One region of the Citrobacter sp. FDAARGOS_156 genome, then DNA from elsewhere that is predicted to be linked to it. Evidence: predicted binding sites of a transcription regulator. Region 1 holds the regulator's gene; the other holds the start of a gene.
The links. The regulator PhoB, encoded in region 1, activates phosphate uptake and scavenging genes when phosphate is short. The targets are predictions, from matches to a motif close to CTGTCATAAAACTGNCNNAT.
Positions count from the first base shown of each region.

Region 2: a site for PhoB is predicted at 6,151-6,170, ahead of AL515_RS09095 (phosphoethanolamine transferase). Genes of this name have one in related genera too.

Region 1 is NZ_CP014030.2:1,435,173-1,445,134, forward strand. It holds gene sbcC (exonuclease subunit SbcC) at 1-1,509, opposite strand, end outside; gene sbcD (exonuclease subunit SbcD) at 1,506-2,708, opposite strand; gene phoB (phosphate response regulator transcription factor PhoB) at 2,899-3,588, shown strand; gene phoR (phosphate regulon sensor histidine kinase PhoR) at 3,639-4,934, shown strand; gene brnQ (branched-chain amino acid transporter carrier protein BrnQ) at 5,342-6,661, shown strand; gene proY (proline-specific permease ProY) at 6,743-8,116, shown strand; gene AL515_RS06985 (hypothetical protein) at 8,636-9,962, shown strand, end outside.
Region 2 is NZ_CP014030.2:1,867,707-1,877,668, forward strand. It holds gene glnP (glutamine ABC transporter permease GlnP) at 1-626, opposite strand, end outside; gene glnH (glutamine ABC transporter substrate-binding protein GlnH) at 760-1,506, opposite strand; gene dps (DNA starvation/stationary phase protection protein Dps) at 1,871-2,374, opposite strand; gene rhtA (threonine/homoserine exporter RhtA) at 2,678-3,565, opposite strand; gene ompX (outer membrane protein OmpX) at 3,977-4,492, shown strand; gene AL515_RS09095 (phosphoethanolamine transferase) at 4,558-6,144, opposite strand; gene mntS (manganase accumulation protein MntS) at 6,420-6,548, opposite strand; gene mntR (manganese-binding transcriptional regulator MntR) at 6,735-7,208, shown strand; gene AL515_RS09110 (anion transporter) at 7,205-8,314, shown strand; gene ldtB (L,D-transpeptidase) at 8,409-9,329, opposite strand; gene AL515_RS09120 (ABC-F family ATPase) at 9,563-9,962, shown strand, end outside.

The DNA.
Region 1 (9,962 bases):
TCCGGACTGCAGTAAAGCACGCTGGCTTTCCAGATCTTTAATCCGTGCTTCCTGTTCGCAGAGCGTTTTCACATCGGTCAGATGCTGATTTTTATCTTTATAGCGCTGACGTTTTTCTGCCAGGGCCGCGTTGCGTTGTGCTTGCTCCTGCTGGCGCTGCTGAATTGTGGTGCGTAGCTGTACCAGTTGTTTTTGTTTCGGCGCAATTTGTCCATGCAGATTGCTCAGTTGCTGGCGTAATGGACGCAACTGTGAGTGCTGCGCCAGCGCTACCGTGACCTCTTGCGCGCTAAGGGCCAACGAGGGAAGCGGCAGTGCATCCAGCTTGCGCACGTCGCTGTCGCGTAGTTTTTGCCACTGACGTAGCTGCTCGTTAGCGTCAGATTGCTGTGCCAATAGCGCTTTCCATCCTGCCAGTTCGCTGCTCCATAAGCGGAAACGGTCATGTTCGTTCAGCCAGTCGGTTAGCGCCTGCTGTTCGGTGAGCAGGGTCGCCGACTGTTTTTGTGCCTGCTGACGGATGCGCCCGCGCAGCGCTAAGCTGCTTTGTAAGCGAGCATTCACTTCCTGAATATTCTGTCGTGTTCGGCGGAGCGTGGCGGATTGTTCCTGAATTCGCTCCCAGTACGGACGCAATGCTCTGGCGGGATGTGCCAGGCTGAGTGTCGCCAGCTGCGGTTGTGCTTTATCTTGCGCCTCTTTTGCGGTCTGTAATGCTTGCTGGTGGCGGCTTACTTCTGCCTGTAGCTCATTTTGTCGGATGAGCCAATTAAGATGCTGTTGCTGGATTTGCTGACGGGTAAGATGCTGTTTTTCTTCGTCAGTAAGTACCTGCAAACTTTCTGTCAGAGACTGTACCTGCTCTGGTGCTAACAGCGCCACGCCGCTGGCCTGGGCCTGCAGTTTTTCCAGCTCCGTACGCGCTGCTTTGTGCTTTTCAAACACCATGGCGGAGATTTGGCCGTAAATCTCTGTGCCGGTCAGCTCTTCCAGCAGTTCGGCGCGCTCTTTCGGTTTGGCATTGAGAAATGCGGCAAACTGGCCCTGAGACAGCAGCATCGAGCGGGTAAAACGGCCGTAATCCAGCCCGGTAAGCTCGGCGGTCATTTCCAGCTTGTCTTTAACTTTATCGGCGAGAATTTTGCCATCGGCGCAACGAGCCAGTTCGACACGCGGAACCTGCAGGTTACCTTCTGGTTGATTGCGCGCGCGGTTCTGGCTCCAGAATGCGCGATAGGCTTCGCCTCTGACTTCGAATTCAACTTCGGCCAGACATTCCGCCGTATCGCGGGTCATCAGGTCGTTTTGCGACTGCGATACGGTATTGAGTCGTGGTGTTTCGTGGTACAGCGCGAGGCAAATGGCGTCCAGTAGGGTGGTCTTCCCGGCACCGGTTGGACCGGTGATGGCGAACAGCCCGTTGCTGGCAAAAGGCTCTGCCGTGAAATCAACTTTCCATTCCCCTTTCAGAGAGTTGAGGTTTTTCAGACGCAGGCTGAGAATTTTCATGCTTCGGTCTCCCCGGCGAGCGTGTGTAAGGTTGTGCTAAACAGCTGATTCAGGCGCTCACGCTGTGGATCGTCGAGTTCTTCCAGTGCCAGACGGCGGTCAAACACCTCCGTCACGCTTAATTCACTCAACGTTTCACGTCGTTCATTGGCCATGATGCGCTCGCGTTGTTCACGACTACGACGCACCAATAAGACTTCTACCGGTAAGTCTTCGGTCAGAGTCTGGATTTTGCGCTGCATATCATGCAGATAGTCATCGGTCGCGATTTCTATATCTAACCACACCGGCGGTTCCTGTTGCGTGCCACGCCATTGTTCCAGCTGTGCGCTAATCGTCGCTAAATCGCCTTTCAATACGGCAAGTTGTTGGGTTACGGGTACGATGAGGTTTTCAACGGCGCTCAGCTTACCGTTTTCAAAGCTCACCAGGTGGACGCATTTGCTTTTGCCGCACTCGTCAAAACTCAGTGCAATCGGGGAGCCGCAATAGCGAATATGTTCCGTACCGCCGATGACCTGTGCCCGGTGAATATGTCCCAGCGCGATGTAATCCGCCGGTGGGAAATTTTGTGCCGGAAAAGCATCCAGCGTCCCAATATAAATATCGCGTACGGCGTCACTTTTACTGGCGCCGACGGTGGTCAGATGCCCTGTCGCAATAATTGGCAGATTCTGGTCGCCACGCAGCGCGCAGGCGTCCTGATATTGCTGTTGGTAATAGTCGGTGATTGCACCTAATAAATGCTGCTGTTTTTCTTGCCCGGTCAACCCAGCCTGGCTGGTAATGATGTCGCGCGGACGTAAGAAAGGAACCGGACACAGGATAGCCCCCGGCGTGCCGTCGCGTTGCGGCAGTACCTGCGGCGCATGGCCGGCGCTGGCAACGACCGTGGTGTTGAGGAACGCCAGAATATCGCGAGATTCATTGAGTGTGGCAACGGAGTCATGGTTTCCTGCCAGCACGACCAGATGACAGCCTGTTTGCTGTAGGTTGACAACAAAACGGTTATACAACTCGCGGGCGTAGCTTGGCGGTGAACCAGTATCAAAAATATCACCTGCCACAATAATGGCATCCACCTGATGGGATTGTGCCGTTTCCAGCAACCAGTCGAGAAAGGCCTGGTGTTCAGCGGCGCGGCTCTTGCTGTAGAAATTTTGGCCCAGATGCCAGTCAGACGTGTGGAGGATGCGCATAAGAGTTCCATGACAAAAAAACGATGGCGGAGATTATAACCTTGCAAGGACGGTAATATCTTGTTTCCGGGCTGTCATAATTCGCCTGGCTGCGTTAAACCTGGACTATCTTTTCATAAATCTGTCATAAAAGTGACGCATAATGCCACGGTATTGATGGCAAACGATTTAATTATAAACAGGGCAAATCATGGCGAGACGTATTCTGGTCGTAGAAGATGAAGCTCCAATTCGTGAAATGGTCTGCTTCGTGCTCGAGCAAAACGGTTTTCAACCCGTAGAAGCCGAAGACTATGACAGTGCTGTGAACCAACTTAATGAACCCTGGCCGGATCTCGTCCTGCTTGACTGGATGCTTCCCGGCGGCTCGGGTCTACAGTTTATTAAACACCTCAAACGGGAAGCGATGACGCGGGATATCCCCGTGATGATGCTGACGGCGCGCGGTGAAGAAGAAGACCGTGTGCGGGGTCTGGAAACCGGTGCGGATGACTATATTACTAAGCCGTTCTCTCCGAAGGAGCTGGTGGCGCGTATTAAAGCCGTTTTACGACGTATTTCCCCCATGGCGGTGGAAGAAGTTATCGAGATGCAAGGGCTGAGTCTTGACCCTACCTCGCACCGTGTGATGACCGGCGAGGATCCACTGGATATGGGACCCACCGAATTCAAACTGTTGCACTTCTTTATGACCCACCCTGAGCGCGTCTACAGCCGTGAACAACTCCTCAATCATGTCTGGGGAACCAATGTCTACGTGGAAGACCGGACAGTGGATGTGCATATTCGTCGGTTGCGTAAAGCGCTGGAGCATAGCGGACACGATCGTATGGTGCAGACGGTTCGCGGGACGGGATATCGTTTTTCGACCCGCTTCTGACTGACAAGAATCATGGCCTGATGGATTAGGCCGTAAATGGAGTAAGACGTTTGCTAGAACGATTGTCATGGAAAAGGTTGGTACTGGAGCTGATCCTCTGCTGCATACCGGCTTTTATCCTTAGCGCTTTTTTTGGTTATCTACCCTGGTTTTTACTGGCGTCGGTAACGGGCCTGCTTATCTGGCATTTCTGGAATTTATTACGTTTGTCCTGGTGGCTATGGGTCGACAGAAGTATGACGCCGCCGCCGGGGCGCGGCAGTTGGGAGCCGTTGTTATATGGGCTGCATCAAATGCAGCTGCGTAACAAAAAGCGCCGTCGCGAATTGGGTAACCTCATTAAACGCTTTCGCAGCGGCGCCGAATCACTGCCCGACGCAGTGGTGCTAACCACCGAAGAAGGCGGGATTTTCTGGTGTAACGGACTGGCACAGCAGGTTTTAGGGTTACGCTGGCCGGACGATAGCGGGCAAAATATCCTTAATCTGCTGCGCTACCCGGAATTTACGCTGTATCTGAAAACACGCGACTTTAGTCGGCCAATTAATCTGGTACTCAACACCGGACGGCATCTGGAAATTCGCGTGATGCCCTACACCGATAAGCAACTGCTGATGGTGGCGCGTGATGTTACGCAGATGCATCAACTGGAAGGTTCCCGACGTAACTTTTTCGCCAACGCCAGTCATGAGCTGCGCACGCCGCTGACGGTGCTGCAAGGCTATCTGGAAATGATGCAGGAGCATCCGTTGGAAGGGACAACGCGCGAAAAAGCGCTGCATACCATGCGTGAACAAACGTACCGTATGGAAGGGTTAGTGAAGCAACTGCTAACGCTGTCAAAAATTGAGGCTGCGCCGACGCTGCAACTGAATGAGAAGGTCGATGTGCCCATGATGCTGCGCGTGGTTGAGCACGAAGCGCAAACGCTGAGCCAGCACAAACATACGTTTACTTTTGATGTTGATAACAGCCTGAACGTGCGGGGTAACGAGGAGCAGTTGCGTAGCGCTATCTCGAATCTCGTCTATAACGCGGTGAACCACACCCCTGCGGGAACGCACATTACCGTACGCTGGCAGCATGTGGCCTCGGGGGCGGAATTTTGTGTGGAAGACAACGGTCCAGGTATTGCCGCCGAGCATATTCCACGCCTGACCGAGCGTTTTTATCGCGTAGATAAAGCGCGATCGCGGCAAACGGGCGGTAGCGGACTCGGGCTGGCCATCGTTAAGCATGCCCTGCATCATCACGACAGCCGTTTGAATATCGACAGCGAACCAGGCCAGGGAACGCGATTTAGTTTCGTGATCCCGGAACGTTTAATTGCCAAAAATAGCGGTTAAAACGTATTCGTAAGTTTATCTTTCCAAAAGCCAGCGCGAGCTGGCTTTTTTTGTTGTAGTCAATAAGTAGCTCCTGAATTTTACGACGTTTGATTGTTTTTTGTTCGCATGATTACCCATGTCTTTTTCCAGGGAATGGTGTTTTGTGCTGGTTCAATTTTTCATATCACTATATTGTTCTGGTTTTTAGATCCCACCTTGCTTTAAAACGTTATAAGCGTTTAAATTGCGCATCAAATGCTGTCATACCGACTGCATTTACGCGGTAAATCGAAAAACTATTCTTCGCCGCGCCAGACCGGGAGAATTTCCCGCTGGAATTGCTTAAAAATGCCGCTGTATCATCCCGCAGGGAAAGGCAGAAAATTAAACGTTTTCAACACCACATCCACAGGCAGTAAGACTTTATGACCCATCAGTTAAAATCGCGCGATATTATCGCACTGGGATTTATGACATTTGCACTGTTCGTTGGTGCAGGTAACATTATTTTCCCCCCAATGGTTGGTTTGCAGGCAGGCGAGCACGTCTGGACCGCGGCCTTTGGCTTCCTGATTACCGCCGTAGGCCTTCCGGTACTTACCGTGGTCGCATTGGCGAAAGTGGGCGGCGGTGTGGACAGCCTGAGCACGCCTATCGGTAAAGTTGCCGGTCTGCTGCTGGCTACCGTCTGCTATCTGGCCGTGGGGCCATTATTCGCCACGCCGCGTACCGCAACGGTTTCGTTCGAAGTTGGGATTGCACCGCTGACCGGTGATTCTGCGCTGCCGCTGTTCATCTACAGCGTGGTCTATTTCGCGATTGTGATTCTGGTGTCACTGTATCCCGGCAAACTGCTGGATACCGTGGGCAACTTCCTTGCTCCATTGAAAATTCTGGCACTGGTTGTGCTTTCCGTGGCGGCGATTGTCTGGCCAGCGGGCCCGATCAGCAATGCGATGGAAGCCTATCAAAACGCGGCATTCTCGAATGGCTTTGTGAACGGCTATCTGACGATGGATACGCTGGGCGCGATGGTATTTGGTATTGTTATTGTTAACGCCGCCCGCTCGCGTGGCGTTACCGAAGCGCGTTTGTTGACCCGTTACACCGTCTGGGCTGGGCTGATGGCGGGCGTGGGTTTAACGCTGCTGTACCTTGCGTTGTTCCGTCTGGGTTCAGACAGTGCGACGTTGGTCGATCAATCTGCTAACGGTGCGGCAATTCTGCATGCGTATGTTCAGCACACCTTCGGTGGTGCAGGCAGCTTCCTGCTGGCGGCGCTGATTTTCATCGCCTGTCTGGTCACCGCGGTTGGCTTGACCTGTGCGTGCGCAGAGTTCTTTGCCCAGTATGTTCCACTGTCTTATCGTACGCTGGTATTTATCCTCGGCGGCTTCTCGATGGTGGTTTCTAACCTGGGCCTGAGCCATCTGATTCAGATCTCTATTCCGGTGCTGACGGCTATCTATCCGCCATGTATCGCACTGGTTGTATTAAGCTTTACCCGCTCATGGTGGCATAATTCTTCCCGCGTCATTGCACCTGCGATGTTTATCAGCCTGATTTTTGGTATCCTTGATGGCATTAAAGCTTCTGCAATTGGCGATGTCTTACCAGCCTGGACCCAGCGTTTACCGCTGGCGGAGCAGGGGCTGGCGTGGTTGATGCCAACAGTCGTGATGGTGGTCCTGGCCGTTATCTGGGATCGCGCAGCGGGTCGACAAGTGACCTCCAGCGCACACTAATATCACTGACAATAAGTTTTAACCACGGGGCTATTAATATGGCCCCGTGGTTTTTTTATTGTGTTAACAGGTTAGGAATCGATGGAAAGTAATAACAAGCTAAAGCGTGGGCTGAGCACCCGGCACATTCGCTTTATGGCATTAGGTTCAGCAATTGGTACCGGGCTGTTCTATGGTTCAGCCGATGCCATCAAAATGGCGGGGCCGAGCGTGTTGCTGGCCTATATTATCGGCGGTGTGGCGGCGTATATTATTATGCGTGCGCTGGGCGAAATGTCTGTTCATAACCCGGCTGCCAGCTCTTTCTCGCGCTATGCGCAGGAAAACCTCGGACCGTTGGCTGGTTACATTACCGGCTGGACCTACTGTTTTGAAATCCTGATTGTCGCCATTGCCGACGTGACTGCCTTTGGTATTTACATGGGCGTCTGGTTCCCGGCCGTACCGCACTGGATTTGGGTACTCAGCGTAGTGCTGATTATCTGCGCCATCAACCTGATGAGCGTGAAGGTGTTTGGCGAGCTGGAGTTCTGGTTCTCATTCTTCAAAGTTGCCACCATCATCATCATGATTGTTGCCGGTTTCGGTATCATCATTTGGGGGATTGGCAACGGCGGGCAACCGACTGGTATCCATAACCTGTGGAGCAACGGTGGTTTCTTCAGCAACGGCTGGCTCGGCATGGTGATGTCGCTGCAAATGGTGATGTTCGCTTACGGCGGGATTGAGATTATCGGGATTACCGCAGGCGAAGCCAAAGACCCGGAAAAATCTATTCCGCGCGCCATCAATTCCGTACCAATGCGTATCCTGGTGTTTTATGTGGGGACGTTGTTCGTCATTATGTCTATCTACCCGTGGAACCAGGTGGGAACCGACGGTAGCCCGTTCGTTATGACGTTCCAGCATATGGGCATTACCTTTGCTGCCGGGATCCTCAACTTTGTCGTCCTGACTGCGTCGCTGTCGGCCATCAACTCTGACGTCTTCGGTGTGGGGCGTATGCTGCACGGTATGGCAGAGCAGGGCAGTGCCCCGAAAATGTTCGCCAAAACGTCGCGTCGTGGCGTGCCGTGGGTTACGGTGATGGTGATGACCATCGCGCTGCTGTTTTCGGTGTATCTTAACTACATCATGCCGGAAAACGTCTTCCTGGTGATCGCTTCGCTGGCAACGTTCGCCACGGTTTGGGTGTGGATTATGATCCTGCTGTCGCAGATTGCTTTCCGTCGTCGTCTGCCGCCGGAAGAGGTCAAAGCGCTGAAGTTTAAAGTACCGGGTGGGGTAACGACGACCGTTGTTGGCCTGATTTTCCTGGTCTTTATCATCGCTCTGATTGGCTATCATCCGGATACCCGCATTTCGCTGTACGTCGGTTTTGCGTGGATTCTCCTGCTGCTTGCTGGCTGGGTATTCAAACGCCGTCGCGAGCGCCAACTGGCTGAAGTGCAGTAATTTTTTTACTGGGTGGTAATGTTGGTTCGTAGTTGAATTTGGCAATTGCTCTTTATTTAAAAAACGAAGTTGAATAATCAACTTCGTTTTTATTTGTATAAACATGGTGAATGTTTAGTGTTTAATAATGAAAGATAATAATCATTTTCTTTGTTTGCCATCAAACTATTATGAGCGTTTTTTGAAAGTTTGATGAGGGTTTTTATGTTATTTTTCTGCTGCTTTATGGTTTTTATATTCCTTCTTGTAAAGTATAACTATTATTAATGAGATTAAATGAGGAACTTTATGGGTATAAATGATATTCCAGCAGACTGCTCTACAAAGAGTAGAACTCATAATAACCCGGGAGTTAGGGGTAATAGTACATGTGAGGTTTCTGTCTTTAACTCTAAAACTAACAAATTAGTTGGAGTGGCAAATAGTGGACAAACACCCACAAATATTAGTGGTTTAATATCACAAGGACCACGGCCATTACCACAGGCCGGTATAAAGAAGGCCAGTATAGAGATTTGTGTGCCGAAACCTTCACCAGGAGCGGTACGCGCGCAGGCGTCGGTGCAGACCCCTCCGCCGGTGCCGCCCCGTACAGATGTGCACAAGCAGGCGTCGGTGCAGACCCCTCCGCCGGTGCCGCCCCGTACAGATGTGCACAAGCAGGCGTCGGTGCAGACCCCTCCGCCGGTGCCGCCCCGTACAGATGTGCACAAGCAGGCGTCGGTGCAGACCCCTCCGCCGGTGCCGCCCCGTACAGATGTGCACAAGCAGGCGTCGGTGCAGACCCCTCCGCAGGTGCCGCCCCGTACAGATGTGCATAAGCAGGCGTCGGTGCAGATCCGCCCGCAGGTGCCGCCCCGTACAGATGTGCACAAGCAGGTGTCGGTGCAGACCCCTCCGCCGGTACCGCCCCGTACAGATGTGCACAAGCAGGCGTCGGTGCAGACCCCTCCGCCGGTGCCGCCCCGTACAGATGTGCACAAGCAGGTGTCGGTGCAGACCCCTCCGCCGGTACCGCCCCGTACAGATGTGCACAAGCAGGCGTCGGTGCAGACCCGCCCGCAGGTGCCGCCCCGTACAGATGTGCATAAGCAGGCGTCGGTGCAGACCCGCCCGCAGGTGCCGCTCCGTACAGATGTGCACGGGCAGGCTGCGGTGCAGAATACCCCACGGCCTGCACCCCCTGGAGCAGAAGACTTGCGGAGGTCGGAATTAAAACGTGAAGTTCTTCTACAGCCAGAAACAAAGGTAATGAGTAATCCAAAGAGCCATGTAGCGAAAAATGCAACTATTCAAGCGGAGAATGTCGCTAAGGTAAAAAACGACGTTGTAAAGAAAAATAGTGTTCCAGAAAAAAAATCACTTAAGGATAAAATCCTGCAACTTAAGAATAAAATCCTGCAATTTTTTAGTATTCACCACAGCAAGGATGCCTTGCTAAATCTGGAACAGAGAAAAGCTTTAGCTTATGAAAATAGGGACTTAATTAATAAAGGTGTTAGGAATATTCTTGCTCTCGATGTGCCTCAAAGTAATGAATCAACACGTCTTGAAGCATTTGGGGTTTTTAGGAGGGCGCATCGCGAAGCCAATAACACTCAAACATATTTTCAACAAACCATAAATAAAATGGCTGAAGGTAATGGAGATCTGTTTAATGATGGTGACGATGTAGTTGCTTTCTTTAATATATTCAAATATGCCATCAATCAGGCATACAGTGAAATGAAAAGTGGTCAAGACAAGGAGACAGCCAAGAATGCTTTCAACGAAATGGTGTCATTGCTCGGTTCAATGCAACAGCATTTTGCCAATGCCGATAAAAATACCTATAACTTTAATAATG
Region 2 (9,962 bases), 430 kb from region 1:
AGAATGAAGCTCAGCACCAGCGTTATGATCAGATAGAACACCGCAACGGCGCTCCAGATTTCCAGTGCGCGGAAGTTACCGGCAATGATTTCCTGGCCCTGACGGGTCAGTTCAGCGACGCCAATGACGATAAACAGCGAGGTATCTTTGATGCTGATGATCCACTGGTTGCCCAGCGGTGGCAGCATACGACGCAGCGCAAGAGGTAAAATTACGTGGCGGATGGTCTCCGTGCGTGAAAGTCCAAGCGCCAGGCCAGCCTCGCTGAATCCTTTGTGGATTGAGAGTACCGCGCCACGCGTGATTTCCGCGATATAGGCGCCGGAGTTAATCATGATGGTGACAACAGCGGCGCTGAAGGGGTCAATACGCAAATCGTTAAACGCCATTGGCAGGGCGAAGTAGATAAACATCACCTGTACAACGATTGGCGTACCGCGGATGACTTCGATAAACACCAGCGCTACGTGGTTGGCTATCCAACCGCCGAAAGTACGCGCAAAACCTGCTGCAAGCCCGATAATCAGACCGCCAGCCAGACCGAGGATTGAAATCCACAGGGTCATTTTGGCGCCTTCTATCAAAAGCGGGATGGCGGGCCAGATGGCACTCCAGTCAAACTGCATATGTCGTTCCTGTTACCGTGGTGAAAAGAGTCAATTGCCCGTTTTACCGGATGTACTTATCCGGCCTACAGGTCTCAAAAATGCTGGCGTAGACCCGGCAAGCATCACGCTACCGGGCCTGTGCTGTAGATTATTATTTAGGTTCAGTACCGAACCATTTTTTGTAGATTTCGTTGTAAGTACCGTTCTCTTTCAGCGTTTTCAGCGCGCCGTTCACTTTCTCACGCAGTTCATCGCTGCCTTTCGGGAAGGCGATACCGTACTGCTGGGCTTCCAGGGAATCACCTACAGCTTTGAACTGACCGTTGCCCGCAGTCTTGATGAAATACAGAATGTTTGGTGTATCGTGCAGTACGGCGTCTGCGCGGTTGGTACCCAGTTCCATATACGCGTTATCGATGTTCGGGAACTGACGCAGGTCTTTAGTTTTGATGTTAGCTTTCGCGTAATCAACGGAACCGGTGCCGCTCTTCACTGCGACAACTTTACCATCGAGATCTTTCACGCTTTTCACGTCGTTGTTATTCGCTTTCACCATCACTAACAGGCCGCTTTTGTAGTAGCCGTCAGAGAAGTCGATGGCTTTTTTACGCTCTTCGGTAATAGTGATACCTGCCAGCGCCAAATCGACGTTTTTGGTTTGCAGAGCCGGGATGATGCCGCTGAAATCCATTGGTTTCAGTTCATAATCCAGCTTTAGTTCTTTGGCGACGGCAGCCCACAGATCCACATCAAAACCAACGTATTTGTCACCCTGTTTGAATTCAAAGGGAACAAAGGCGGTGTCGGTTGCGACAACCAGTTTCTTATCTGCGGCATGGGAGGACACCGCAAAAGCCAGGGTAAGTGCAGCCAGTGAAACTTTTAATACAGACTTCATAGGATTTCCTTTTATATCCACGGGGCGATCCCCTGCGAGAACATATGGCTTAATGAAAGAATCGTGCCAATTTTGCAACTCATTGTTTTAACAAGAGGGCGTCTCATTTTGTTGCACAATAAGTAGGGCAAAGCGGGCTGTTTGCACCGTTTCAGGGCACTCATTTGGTGCATGACGGACGCGGTGCAAACGGTATGACTATTTAGCGTAAAAATTGTTGATAAAACAATCTTTCGTTAACGATTGTGTGAGGTGATTATTACAAATAATTTACTTTGGAGTGACGAATGATCAATGTTGTGCACCATAGAAGTGCAAAACCCCCGCAAATGCGAGGGTAATATAGGTATTTCTTATATGTCTGTTATTCGATGTTCGCTTCGATAAACCACAAGAATTTGTCGAGGTCACGGGAGGCCGCAGTGAAGATATCTGCTGTATCCTCATCTTTTGCTTCACTTATCGCTTTACGTACGCTGTTAGCAACCACGGCATAACGTTCGGCCAGCTCTTTTAAGTGGTCCTGTACGTTATGGATATCCAGCGGGTAGCTTTTCAGTGGCGTTTTGCTGTTAATAACCTGCGTTGTCCCCAGTGCCACACCGCCTAACTGTACGGCACGCTCAGCCATGGTATCGAGGTGATCGGTCAGTGCTGTCCGGAAACCATCCAGCATTTCATGTACGGCAATGAAGTTTGCGCCGCGCATATTCCAGTGTGCCTGTTTGGTGATCAATGACAGGTCAATGAATTGGATCACCTGCTGATTCAGCAGTTCAACGGTCGCTTTTTTATCGCTGTCGGTTACATCGTTACGGGTATAAAGGAGGGCTGATGCTTTTGTTTTTACCAGTTTTGCAGTACTCATAATCTCATATCCTCTTGATGTTTACGTCCCAAATCTTCAACGAGGATAAGTATAGCGCTAATTTCAGTTTTATTTTTCTGGTGTTGCCTATCACTTTAATAGCGAGGCGAATGAAAATATAAAATATCGATATAAATCAATTTAATAAGTTATTTTAGTACAGCGTATTGTTATTATTGTGTTAATGCTATGCCTCAGCATAAATAGCGTGCTTCAACGGGGAGGTAGAGGGCGATAATAATAGTGGGGATAGATAACAAGATATTCTGCATGATTATGCAAACCATGCAGAATATTGGCAGGTTAATTCACGTCAATTTGCTTAATTTGCGGGTCCTTACGGATGGTGAGCGTAGAGCCCATGGACGCAGCAATAATCGCTCCCAGAGCCAGCGTCTGGATAAACGTCAGCGTTTCCCCGAGGAAAATCATTCCAGACACTGCAGCCAGTGCAGGCTCCATGCTCATCAGTGTCCCAAAGGTACGTGTAGGCAGTCGCGTTAATGCGATCATTTCCAGCGAATAGGGGAGCGCAGTAGAGAGGACTGCTACCGCTAAGCCCAACGGGAGAATAGACCAGTGCCACAGCGCATCGCCTGCCTGAATGACGCCAATCGGCACGAAAACCAGCGCTGCGATTAATGAGCCAACTGCGACCGTTGCCGGGCCATGCTCTTCGCCTGCGCGTTGCCCGGTAAGAATATAGATAGCCCAACAGGCGCCAGCACCTAATGCCAGCGCGGCACCGGTTAAATCAACGTGAGAAACATCCTGACCTAACGGTAGCAGGAACCACAGTCCGAGCACGGCCAGCGCAACCCAGATAAAATCCACCGGGCGGCGGGAGGAAAACAACGCTACCGCGAGCGGCCCGGTAAATTCCAGCGCTACGGCAATACCCAGCGGTACAGTCTGAATTGACAGGTAAAAGAGATAGTTCATCCCACCCAGAGACAAACCATAAAACAGCAGGGGAAGACGTTGCTCTTTGGCAAAACGTAAACGCCAGGGTTTAAAGAATGCGATAAGGATGAGCGTTCCCAGTGCGAGGCGCAGGGCGGTAACGCCTGGCGCACCGACGAGAGGGAACAGCGATTTCGCCAGCGATGCGCCGCTTTGAATCGAGGACATAGCTATCAGCAAAACCAAAATAGGCAACCAGACTGGCGCTTTACGTGACGACCCCGGCATCCTTTCTCCTGTCAAATGATGGTTACACACCTTGCCCCGCGGGACGCCGCAGATTTGCTGCGATGCGCGTGAGTATGTGTATAGAAAAGTAAAACAGCGAGTGTAATGGAAATACGCTCGGCTGGTTGAGTATTCGTTGAAAAAAAAATTACTGAGATCCGTACAATGGCATGAAAACGATGGATTAATAATCTGCGCGATTAGGAATCATCTGGATGAATGTGTCGTGTTGTGCGCGCAATAATGGCATAAATCATTAGAAAAGTGATGTTAATTGAAAGAGATAGCGGGTTTATGAAACGTTCTGTTACATGAAAAGCTTCGTTAGACATCGCGAATCGCAAAGAGTTTCCCATCAGTTTTTGGTATATTTAAAACTTAAGATTTACTTGAAGCACATTTGAGGTGGTTATGAAAAAAATTGCATGTCTTTCAGCACTGGCCGCTGTTCTGGCTTTCTCCGCAGGTACCGCTGTAGCTGCTACTTCTACCGTTACTGGTGGTTACGCTCAGAGCGATGCTCAGGGCGCAGCGAACAAAATGAACGGTTTCAACCTGAAGTATCGTTACGAGCAGGACAACAGCCCGCTGGGCGTGATCGGTTCCTTCACTTACACTGAAAAAGATCGTACCGACTCGTTTGGCGATTACAACAAAACCCAATACTACGGCATCACTGCAGGTCCGGCTTACCGTCTGAATGACTGGGCAAGCGTCTACGGTGTTGTAGGTGTTGGCTACGGTAAATTCCAGGATGCAGCAACGCCTGCTGACAAACACGACACCAGCGACTACGGTTTCTCTTACGGTGCCGGTGTGCAGTTCAACCCGATCGAAAACGTTGCTCTGGACTTCTCTTACGAGCAGAGCCGTATTCGTAGCGTTGACGTAGGTACCTGGATCGCGGGTGTTGGTTACCGCTTCTAATCACTTCGGTGATATAAAAAATCCGCCTCCAGGGGCGGATTTTTTTTGCCTGCAATTATGAGCTGTTAACGAGATTTGGTCTCGAAGATATCAGTGCCCAAATGGTTGTAGTCCACCTTCTGCAATTTAAAGTTGGTGATATACACTGGCCCGGCTTTTTTCTCAGAGATAAAGCGGTAGCTGTTGATAATTTCCTTCGCGCTGATCCCCGTCCACTGTGAGAAAAAACTCAGGAAATCATTGGCGGATCGACGGGCCTTAATCACCCGATGCGCTTTATCATCGCTGGACAGTACCATAAAGGGCACCTGGAAGTTCTGTTGGAACTGGTCGTCATGCGCCAGGTACTGCACCTCTTTTCCGCGCTCTTTAAAGGCGAGGCCATGATCGGAGAAATAGACCATCGAGAAGCTACTGCCGCTGTTACGCAACTGCTCGTAAAGCTGGCGCAGTAGGTCATCCGTCTGCGTCATGGTGTACAGGTAACAGGAGGTCTCCTTGGACTGGACGAAAGTCTCATATTTTCCTTGTGTACGGTCGCAGGCCTGCGGGTGAGAACCCATTAAATGCAGCACAATCAGTTGCGGCTGGGTGCGTTCGGTGGCCAGCACCTGGGCGGTCATTTTCAACAGCGCTTCGTCACGGGTGTTTTTGTCCGCTTCGAAATCACCGTTTTTCAGGAACTGAACTTCATCTGCTCGCTTCGCAATGCTGGCGATTGCCGTATCGTATTCACCGATCTGCCCCTGATTGGAAAACCACCACGTCTGGAACCCAGCGCGGTTGGCCAGCGTGACAAAGTTATCCTGGAACTGAGGCTTATTATCGACGACCCGATTTAGCGTTAAGCCGAGCGATTTTTGCGTAGAACCACTGGCGGCAATGTAATCAGCAAAAATGTAGCCATTAACGGTGCTGGAAAACGGCGTGTTATCCCAGTGACCGCCAAACGCGCCTAACGCATCACGACGGGCGCTTTCACCGATCACCACAACATAGGTGTGATACTTCGGCTTCACGGCGGTGACTGTCCAGCTGTCTTTGACGCTCGACAGCTTCGCCATACGCTCTTGCTCATCAAGCACTTCGTTGTTATTGACGATAACGTCCTTGGCAAAGCGGAAAACCGGGTAACCGGTATCTTTTAACTTGAAAACGCCGCCCCATGCCAGGTTTTGTACCGGAGTAACAAAGAATGCAACGATGCTGAACAGCAAGCACAGGCTGTCGTACTTGTTCCAGCGACGTTTCTGCTCGTCTTTTTTACGCCGTACGGCGATAACGCCGAGCGCAAAAATAAACACGCCAACCAGGTAGTTGTACCAGGGGAAGATGGTCAGGATTTCGGTTGACTCTTCCATGTTGGTCGAGTGCAGCGCTAACAACGTATTAAAGTTTGGCGAGCCGTAAGCCTGGCCAAACGGAAAATACATTGCCGCAATCAACGAACAGACGCCAATCAGTGCTTTTTGCGCGCGCGGCGCAGTACGCCACAACAGCATCAATACACAGGTAAAGGCAACGCTATAAAGAAGGCTTAGTGGGTAGCCCAGCGCGAGGTTGATCAGCAAAGACTGTAAAAAGTAAAAGCCAGTCCACGGACTAATCGCCCGGCTGCGAGCAATGATTGAATCTTTGAGGGTTAAATTCATATGCCACTGTTACAAAAACGCCATGTGCTACCCCTGGCGCAAAGGGTCATGCCTGCCTGAGAGAGCGAGAAGAGGGAATGGGTCCGCATCCGCGAGCCGCAATATATGCAGGGCTGCGAAAAGATAGAGTGTGTGCAAGAGAAGGTCAACTACTACAAAGAAATTGTTTTGAGAGGGCAACTGCAAAACAGACAAAAAGAAGGGTTATTCGGACGAAACCTATCACCGTAATCAGGTTACGGCAAAGAAATGAAGCGGCGTACCGCGACGCCGCATTATTTTGCTGAGGATTTATCCTGCTCTGGTTTGCCGTTAATCATGTCACACAGCATAGAGATCAGCATCAACCGTACTTTAAAGGGAGAGTGGCTAAACACGCGTATACACCTCTTAAATTCATTCATATAAACCTCCTGACTTCACGATCCCATCAGTCCTTGAGGGATGTCTTTATTATATACAGATATAGCACAGGCTATATTATATAGCTATTGCTAAAACGTTAATTTTTTGTGCCCACGCAACTCTGGTTTACAATGAGCGTTCTCTAATCAGATGCCGTTAACGCGTCACAGTAACGAGGAAGCAGAATGAGTCGTCGCGCAGGTATGCCAACAACAAAAAAAGTGACGCAATTGGTGAATGTCGAAGAACACGTTGAAGGATTTCGTCAGGTCCGGGAGGCGCATCGCCGTGAGCTGATTGATGACTACGTAGAGCTGATTTCCGATCTCATTATCGAGGTGGGTGAAGCACGCCAGGTAGATATGGCCGCGCGGCTTGGGGTTTCCCAGCCGACGGTTGCCAAAATGCTTAAACGCCTTGCCTCCGTTGGGTTGATTGAAATGATCCCCTGGCGGGGCGTGTTTTTAACCGCAGAAGGTGAGCGATTAGCTCAGGAGAGTCGGGAGCGTCATCAGATTGTGGAGAATTTCCTGTTGATGTTAGGTATCAGCCCGGAAATTGCCCGTCGCGATGCGGAAGGAATGGAGCATCACGTCAGTAAGGAAACACTGGAGGCTTTTAGCCGGTTTACGCAACAGCAAGGAACAGACTCTGAATGAGTTTCCCTTTGCTACGCGCCTTACAGCGCGATCGCTTTTTCCAACTGTTAATCATTGTTGGGGTTGCACTGAGCCTTTTCACGCCATTTGCGCCCCGGCTGTGGCCGGGGGCTATTGACTGGCACACGATTATTACGCTTAGCGGCCTGATGTTACTGACCAAAGGCGTGGAGCTCAGCGGCTATTTTGATGTGTTAGGGCGCAAGATGACTCGCCGCTTCAACACAGAACGCCAGTTGGCGATATTTATGGTGCTGGCGGCGGCGCTGCTGTCGACGTTTCTGACCAATGATGTGGCGCTGTTTATTGTTGTTCCGCTGACGATCACCCTGAAAAAATTGTGCGCTATTCCGGTGAATCGCCTGATTATCTTTGAAGCGCTGGCGGTTAACGCCGGATCGTTGCTCACGCCAATAGGTAACCCGCAAAACATTCTGATGTGGGGGCGGTCTGGCTTGTCATTTGCCGCATTTACCTGGCAAATGGCGCCGCTTGCGGGGGCCATGATGCTGACGCTGGTGGTGCTGTGCTGGTTCAGTTTCCCGAATAAAGCATTGCATTATCACACCGGTACGTCCGCACCTGACTGGCAACCGCGTCTGGTGTGGAGCTGTCTGGCGTTGTATATCATCTTCCTGGCGGCACTGGAGTTAAAACAAGAGCTGTGGGGCCTGGCGATCGTCGCCGCGGGGTTCATGGTGCTGGCTCGCCGTGTGATCCTCAGCGTTGACTGGACGTTGCTGTTAGTGTTTATGGCGATGTTTATTGATGTGCATTTGCTGACGCAGTTGCCGGTGTTACACGGAATAACCAGTCAGATTGGCACGCTTTCAGCACCGGGGCTGTGGTTGACGGCAATCGGCTTGTCGCAGTTTATCAGTAACGTTCCCAGCACGATTTTGTTGCTCAACTATGTTCCGCCGACGCTATTGTTGGCCTGGGCAGTTAATATCGGAGGGTTTGGCCTGTTGCCGGGGTCGCTGGCGAATCTGATTGCTTTACGCATGGCAAATGACCGACGCATCTGGTGGCGTTTTCATCTGTATTCGGTGCCGATGCTGATATGGGCGGCGCTGGTGGGATATGGCTTGCTGTTGATGATGTAATTGATGTGGTGTGCCGGATGGCGGCTGGCGCCTAATCCGGCCTACAGTGCTGGTAGGCCCGATAAGCGTAGCGCCATCGGGCATGTATAGCCGATTAGTTCAGACGAACCGGCATACCAGAACGGTTCTGTACCGCCTGCTCAACGACGGCCTGATCGACGTCAGACTGACCGGTGATGCTGGTAATGCTCTTATTCAGCGTAATTGGTACGATTTCCCCGCCTTCAAACTGTGCTTCAGTCGTAGACAGCGGGTTATGTACCTCGATGTAACGGCTGCCGTCTGGTTCGGTAGTGGCTTTTACCGGCTCATCGATAAACTGGACGCGAGTACCGACCGGCACATTTTCAAACAGGAACTTGATGTCATCGTTACGCAGACGCACGCAGCCGTGGCTGACGCGTAAGCCGACGCCGAAGTTAGCATTGGTGCCGTGGATGGCGTACAGGCGACCGATATACAGCGCGTACAGACCCATCGGGTTATCCGGACCTGCCGGAACAACTGCTGGCAGCGGTTCGCCCGCAGCGCGGTATTCCGCATGCATTTTCGCGGTTGGCGTCCAGGTTGGACCCGCTTTCTTACGTTCAACTTTGGTGGTCCAGTTGATAGGGGTGTCTTTACCTAACTGGCCGATACCGATAGGCAGAACGATGACGGTGTTAGTACCTTTCGGGTAGTAGTACAGACGCATTTCGGCGCTGTTAATCACAATACCTTCATGCACGGTATCCGGCAGGATCAACTGCTGAGGAATGTTCAGCACTGTGCCGCCTTTCGGCAGGAAGGTATCCACGCCCGGGTTAGCTTCCAGCATGTTAGACAGACCCATCTGATACTCCGCCGCAAAATATTCCAGCGGTTGGGTGTTGCCTTCAGGAATCGTGATGACCTGGTTCTGGCCAATCAAACGGCTGCCATCGGTAGGCAGCGGGTACGTGACGGCAGAAGCGGTGTTACAAAAACCAACTATTGCGAGTGCCGCCGCGAAAAGCGTTGTTAATTTCATATTCATGTTCATGTATGCGAGATTCAGTGCCAGGCAGGCTAGTGGGTTGAGATTTATGTAGTGTTGGGCAGGCATTATATGTGCATTCTGAGCAACAAGGAATTCGGATGTGTACTAAATCACATTTTTTTCCTTTTGCTTTCACTTTATCTGTGCTGCATGAACGGCGCGATCTTATTGCAGAGTTATGGCATAATAAGCGGTTTGTCACATATTTCTTTCTCTTTCAGGATACGCCAGTGTTAGTTTCCAGCAACGTCACTATGCAGTTCGGCAGTAAGCCGCTGTTTGAAAATATTTCCGTCAAATTTGGCGGCGGCAATCGTTACGGCCTGATTGGCGCGAACGGTAGCGGTAAATCCACCTTTATGAAAATTCTCGGCGGCGACCTCGAACCGACGCTGGGCAACGTTTCCCTCGATCCGAATGAGCGCATCGGTAAGCTGCGTCAGGATCAATTCGCCTTTGAAGAGTTCACTGTTCTCGACACAGTAATTATGGGGCACGCTGAACTGTGGGAAGTGAAGCAGGAGCGCGACCGTATCTACGCTCTGGCCGAGATGAGCGAAGAAGACGGCTATAAAGTGGCTGACCTTGAAGTTCAGTACGGCGAAATGGACGGCTACTCTGCGGAAGCGC